DNA from 2 places in the Paenibacillus sp. LC231 genome. Region 2 is predicted to be linked to the other one. Evidence: a T-box and tRNA genes for the amino acid it is inferred to sense, from the RefSeq annotation. Region 2 holds a T-box; the other holds one or more tRNA genes.

Region 1 (3,416 bases), on a different contig from region 2:
TCGTGTAGGAGTGAACCGTAGTCATCATACCCTTAACGATACCGAATTTCTCGTCAAGAACTTTAGCGAAAGGAGCCAAGCAGTTTGTTGTACAAGAAGCGTTGGAGATTACAGTATGGTTAGCTGCATCGTATTTGTCTTCGTTAACGCCCATAACGATGGTGATATCTTCGTCAGTTGCTGGAGCGGAGATGATAACTTTCTTAGCGCCGCCTTTCAAGTGAGCGGAAGCTTTGTCTTTCGCTGTGAAAATACCAGTGGATTCTACAACGATTTCAACGCCGTGCTCAGCCCAAGGCAATGCTTCAGGGTTACGCTCAGCGAATACTTTCACTTCACGGCCGTTTACAACGAGTGCGCCTTCTTTAGCTTCAACCGTTGCATTAAGTCTTCCGTGAGTTGTGTCATATTTCAAAAGGTGTGCCAGCGTGCTTACGTCCGTCAAATCGTTGATTGCCACGATTTCAACTTCGCTGTTGTTCAGCGCAGCGCGGAACACGTTACGTCCAATACGTCCAAAACCGTTAATACCTACTTTAACCATGAGTAGTTCCCTCCATATTTGTAAAATTTATATATTCAAGATTGGCCGTTAAGCCAATCAAGACAACAATAAGGAAAAATCAGTGTGCACGCCCGTGGGTTCAAATCCCGGCGTCAATCTCCTTCTCGACTTCCAGTGCCGCGGCTTCATCGGTAACGAGAATATCCTCATGTCCGAATTTCAACACCGCGTGAATCGCCTTACCCTTGCCTTGACCCCCAGCAATGCCGATGATCGTCTCTGTCCGCATAATATCCTCAAGCCGCAGCCCGAGAGTAAGCATTTTGTGGACAACTTCACCATCTTCACTGAAGTAGTAGCCGAAGGATTCCGCAATCGCGCCATCTGCCTGCAAGTTCTGAATAGAGTTTTCATCCAGCTTGCGTCTTCTTGCCATCTCCATGGCATCTCCGATGCCGTGAATAATGACTCGGCAGCGCCTGATCACATCCACGATCTCCTGGATATGCTGATCCTGCACCAGAGACTGATAGGCATCCTCGCTTAGCAGATCCGGTACGTGAAGCAATCGGTACTCAGCTCCAACGCGCTTTGCCATCTTGGAAGCAATGGTGTTCGCTTGAATCTCCACGCTCTCCCCAAGACCGCCCCGCGCTGGCACAAACCAAGTGCTTGTCAGCGGTTCGCCGCCTGGCAAAGAGGACATCTGTTCGGCCACTTCGGCGAGCGTGGAGCCGCCGGTTACGGCAATCGTATCTCCATCTTGGACAAAACTTAGCAGCGTTCTTGCTCCGGCCCGGCCAAGCTCACGTTTGACTTCCGGAGATGACTCGCTGTCACCGGGAATAATGACCACTTTACGAAGCCCGTAAGCCTGACGAATCTTCTCTTCCAGTTCAACCAGTCCGAATAACTCATTCATGACCGGCTCCAGCTCCTCCAGCAAGCATATCCCTGAGCTGCTGATGCGCATGCCAAGCGTTTCAATCTCGATCAGCCCTTGCGCTTTCAGAAGATCAGTCTCTGCTCTGAGAACACGCTCGGTCATCGAGAGTGATGAAGCCAATGTTCTTCGGCCAACAATTCCGGACAACTTGATCTGATGAAGGATGGTATACCTTCGTTTAAGAGTGTCCATCAGATCCGGCAGAAGCTGCTCTTGTATTTCTAATAGGTTACGCATGCATTCCACTCCTGCAAACTTCGTCTCGGCTCTTCTCTAGCTGGTCGTAAAATGTCCCAGTTGAACTTTTTAAGTCCCACCTTTATTCTAACCAATAATTATGCCGGTTGCAAGTGTCCGAAAGTATATTTCTCTGCCCCGGGCATTCTTATACATTATGGCCAAGTACTGGCTCGTCTATATAATAGGAACAAAGTTTTGTCTGCTATTGTATTTTTTAAATAGATGCGGTATAATCAACTTCGTTGCTAATTTTTTTTGCGCCCGTGGTCCAATGGATATGACGTAGGCCTCCGGAGCCTGAGATCGAGGTTCGATTCCTCGCGGGCGCGCCATTATAACTTTTATTCTCTATACTGATTACCCTAAAGCGCCCATGACGGCTCTTTTTTTTACCCAATAGTTTGACTATCTTTGACTTTTTGATTTAAATTGTTTATCATGTGGGTAATACGGTAACAGTATTTATATGAGGTACTTAAGAGGAGGTTTTCCACGTGAGTTTTATACCTATGGTCGTTGAACAAAGCAACCGCGGTGAGCGGGCGTACGACATCTATTCCAGATTGCTGAAAGACCGCATTATCTTCCTCGGCTCCGACGTAAATGACGTGGTCGCCAATTCCATCATTGCCCAAATGCTGTTCTTGTCGGCTGAGGATCCTGAGAAGGATATTCATCTTTACATCAACAGCCCTGGCGGTTCCATTACCGCAGGTATGGCGATATTCGATACGATGCAGTTCATTAAGCCGGACGTTTCGACGATCTGTGTCGGCATGGCTGCTTCCATGGGCGCATTCCTGCTCAACGCAGGCGCTAAAGGCAAACGTTACGGTCTGCCTAACAGCGAGATTATGATTCACCAGCCGCTCGGCGGCGCACAAGGTCAAGCCACGGATATTGAGATCCGTGCTCGCCGCATCCTCAAAATGCGCGACAAGCTGAACCGCATCCTGTCCGATCGCACTGGCCAACCGCTGGAGCGCATTGAGAAGGATACCGATCGCGACTACTTCATGACGGCTGACGAAGCCAAAGAATACGGTCTGATTGATCAAGTATTAGAGAATACACCACCGCAAGGCTTATAAAAGAAATGAAGTAAAGGGCAGGCGCCGTTATCCGGTGCCTGCCCTTTCTTATCCTCTGGATCATTGAAAACTTCGAGTACTGAATAGTGAGAGTATCCCCTCCGGTCGCTGTTGAAATCGGGAAACTTGAATGAATGGATAGGGAGGTTTCCCGATTTCAAAGGCGAACGCGTTGCTCCTCCAAGGATACTCTCACTTTGGTACGACCTTACCTATAAAAACTTAAAGACTAGCTCAAGACCATCCCCCTCCTAAAAGGCCTGCCTCTAACTTGTGGGGAGGGGAATAGAGGAAAGCCCGGGCAGGGTTCCTTTGCACGGGCAACCGGATTGCGTAAGGCCTAATAATGCACGGAGGCGAACCTCTAGGTAAACGAAAAACCCCCTGATCGCAGGTAAGGAGAATACACGCTCCACACTCAAATGATCAAGGGATTTTCGTAACTCGTTCCAGTACAGTGTTACATTAGGACAACATCATGTTTCTAACAAGCTATAGTATGAAAATAAATGATTGCGGTTTACACAAACCGCTACCGTATGCTCTTACTTCCACTCTTTCAGCTTCAACTCAAACTCCGGAAATCCATAGGCATACGCGGTGTACTCATAAAGCTGGAAGTACAGCACCGCAG
Region 2 (3,416 bases):
CGTTTGGGATACGGCACGAAGCCATATTTCCACCAGCCGATCATGATACTCTTCTGTATAAGGCGCTATATGTAACACCACTTCATCCAGTCCCTTCCAAATCATTCGATCTCATCGATATTCATGATAACGTGTAAATTGCTCTATACTATTATAGTGGAATTCGGTACATTAATCAGAGACTTTATCTTTGTCAGGAAGGAGAGAACAACATGCCGTTATGGCTTATATATGCATTGCTGTCGGCGGTCACGGCGGCTCTTGTCGCCATTTTCGGAAAAATAGGCCTGCAAAACATCGATGCCAATTCGGCAACGGCGATCCGCTCTGTCATTATGGCCCTGTTTCTGCTGGGAGTCGTGGGGGTTCAGGGCAAATTCTCGGAACTCGGTGACATTCTGGTTCAGAAGAAAGCCTTAAGCTTCATTGTGCTCAGCGGCATTGCTGGGGCATTGTCCTGGCTGTTTTATTTTCTTGCGCTAAAATACGGCAAAGTATCGCAGGTAGGACCTATCGATAAATTGAGCGTTGTCATCGCGGTCATTCTGGCTTTTGTGTTTCTTGGAGAAAAGATATCCTGGATTAACGCAGCCGGCGTTGCACTCATTGCCGTTGGCGCTCTTCTGGTTGCCGTTAAATAAGGTTCTACATAAAACCGCTGCTCAGCGGCTTTTTGTTCGTTCATTTATTGTTAAAACCTATCAATATTATCACATTTATATATTTCTAATTATAAGATAAACATGTCACAATGAGGATAATTCATGGGTGAGGGAGTTGTTGTTATGTCAGAGCAAGTATGGAAAGCGCACGATTATGATCGGCAGTTATCGTTTGTCTCGGCTTATGGAAAAAGCGTAGTAGAGCTTCTTGCACCCCAACCCGGAGAACGGATTCTTGATCTCGGCTGTGGAACCGGTGATTTGGCAAATGAAATATCTGCTTCGGGTGCACATGTAACCGGCATGGATGATTCGGCCGAGATGATTGAGCGCGCCAAAAGCAAATACCCCGGGCTTACGTTTCTGACCGGAGACGGCGAGAACTTCGACACCGAATCGCCGTATGATGCCGTCTTCTCCAATGCCGCCCTGCATTGGATGAGGGATGCTTGTGGTGTGGTACGCTCCGTCTATGGCGCACTCAAGCCCGGTGGCCGATTCGTAGCGGAGTTTGGAGGCAAGGGGAATATCGACGGAATTTACCAAGCTTTGAAAACGGTATTCGCCGACCATTATGGAATGGATGCCGACACCCGAAATCCGTGGTATTTTCCCAGCTTGGGCCAATATACGACCTTGCTTGAATCCCATGGGTTCCGGGTGCATATCGCCCATCACTTCGACCGTCCCACGAAGCTGCCTGAGGGCAAGGATGGCGTGAAGTATTGGCTGCTGCATTTTGGAGATCGTTTCTTTGCTGGATTCTCGGCTGAAGAGAAGGACGAAGCCATTGCCCGTATCAGCCAAGCTGCCCGGGCGACGCTCTGGCGTGAGGATGCATTTTATGCAGATTACAAGCGCCTGCGAGTCTTTGCAGAGAAGGTTTCAGAATTTCAGGGTTGATTTTCTAAATAGAATGGTTAATAATATGAAAAACTTGAACATGTGATTTTCGTTGATTGGGAGAGTAACTGCACTTGACTTTAGTCCAAGCGAGCCGGGAGGGTGGAAACCGGTACAAAGTCGGCAGTGAAACGGACCCAGGAGATGGTCTTCCGAAATGAAATATTGTAGGAAGCCCCGGCTTACACCGTTATCGTATCAAGGTGGTTAAACCCTCTGTGGTTTAACAACAAGAGTGGTACCGCGAGCACAAGTCCTCGTCTCTTTAGGAGATGAGGGCTTTTTTGATTTTTCTGACGTGTTTTGTTTATTTTTCAAAGGGGGATTTAACGTGTTAAGTCATTTGATTACTTCGAGCCTTCAACAAGCTGTAAACCAAGTGTGTGAAGATATGGGCGTCCAACTGCCCGATTCTACTCCAATCCGGATTGAGCAGCCTGCCAGCATGGAGCATGGGGACTATGCCACCAACATTGCGATGCAGCTTGCGAAGCTGCTTCGTAAAGCTCCGCTGCATATTGCCGTGCTGATTCAAGCCGAGCTTGAGCAGGATCCGACCTATAAACAGCTTGTCTATGCCACGGAGATTGTTGCCCCAGGTTTTATGAATCTGCGTATCGATTGGGAATATTGGGCTGGACATTGTTTTGAATTGCCTCCGGCAACGAACGAGAAGATTGTCATTGAGCATACTTCCATCAATCCGAACAAATCCGCCCATATCGGCCATCTAAGAAACTCCTGTATCGGCGATACGCTGGTCAGGCTGATGAGGAAGCTTGGTTACGAGGTGGAGGTTCATAATTATATCGACGACCTTGGCAATCAACTGGCAGATACGGTGGTCGGGATGCTCCACACGCCGCTGTCAAAGGAACATGCCCGGTTCGGCGATTACTGCTGGGACGTGTATTCAAGTACCAATAAGGCCTACGAAAGGGAGCCCGGGCTGGTCCAGCATCGGACCGAGGTTCTGCACGCATTGGAAGAGGGTAACCAGAATCTGTCCTGGATCGGACTGCTCGTTGCCGAGAGAATTGTCAAAGAGCATCTTGAAGAAATGAAGCAGTTCGGCATTGACTATGATCTGCTTGTGTGGGAGAGCAGCATTGTCAGAGAGGGGTTCTGGGCATCCGCTTTCGAGCTGTTGAAGAACACGCCGCTCTTCCATCAGGAAACCGAGGGCAAACTTGCAGGCTGCTGGGTGCTCAAGCAAACAGGAACGGAAGCCGTTGACGATCCGGAGTCAGACCACAGCATGGATAAAGTGCTCGTGCGCTCCAATGGCATCCTGACTTACACCGCCAAAGACATCGCCTATCACCTGTGGAAATACGGTGTGCTCTCCAACGATTTTGTATATAAAAAATTCACAAAGGAGGTTTGGACGACGAGCACTCATGGCGAGCAGCTCTCTTTTGGCAAAGCAGACATGGTCATCAACGTCATTGATTACAGGCAGCAGTACCCGCAGGCGATGGTGAAGCAGGCGCTGGAAAGCCTGGGATTCCATAAAGAGGCCGACAAGCTCCGTCATGTCAGCTACGGCGTCGTTTCGTTAAGCCCTTCTGCCGCTTCGGATCTCGGCATCGATACTTCCGACGGGAAAGCATCCTACGCGATGTCCGGACGTCAGGGGATCGGAATTAAAATCACCGAGCTTATCCATCAAGTAGCCAAGGTCATCGAAGACGCCCGTTCCGATAAAAACGGTTTGTCCAGTCATACGATCGCAGCCGCCTCCATCCGTTACTATCTGCTTCGCTTTGCACTGCAAACCGAGGTGGTGTTCGATCTGAAGCAGGCCACTGAAATATCAGGAAATACGGGGGTATACCTGCTCTACTCCTA

What was found. The T-box of region 2 lies ahead of AK95_RS29270 (arginine--tRNA ligase). A T-box ahead of a tRNA ligase gene usually reads a tRNA of that ligase, here a tRNA-Arg.
Region 1: it encodes a tRNA-Arg, which carries the amino acid that the T-box ahead of AK95_RS29270 (arginine--tRNA ligase) is inferred to sense. The anticodon was not compared.

Annotation. Positions count from the first base shown of each region.
Region 1 covers NZ_JFOM01000012.1:64,711-68,126, reverse strand. Annotated here, with positions in the region: gene gap (type I glyceraldehyde-3-phosphate dehydrogenase) at 1-544, opposite strand, end outside; gene AK95_RS08295 (sugar-binding transcriptional regulator) at 645-1,688, opposite strand; tRNA gene AK95_RS08290 (tRNA-Arg) at 1,949-2,023, shown strand; gene clpP (ATP-dependent Clp endopeptidase proteolytic subunit ClpP) at 2,186-2,782, shown strand; gene AK95_RS08280 (PdaC/SigV domain-containing protein) at 3,328-3,416, opposite strand, start outside.
Region 2 covers NZ_JFOM01000054.1:60,473-63,888, forward strand. Annotated here, with positions in the region: gene AK95_RS29255 (acetyltransferase) at 1-105, opposite strand, end outside; gene AK95_RS29260 (EamA family transporter) at 213-641, shown strand; gene AK95_RS29265 (class I SAM-dependent methyltransferase) at 786-1,565, shown strand; T-box leader at 1,609-1,833, shown strand; gene AK95_RS29270 (arginine--tRNA ligase) at 1,897-3,416, shown strand, end outside.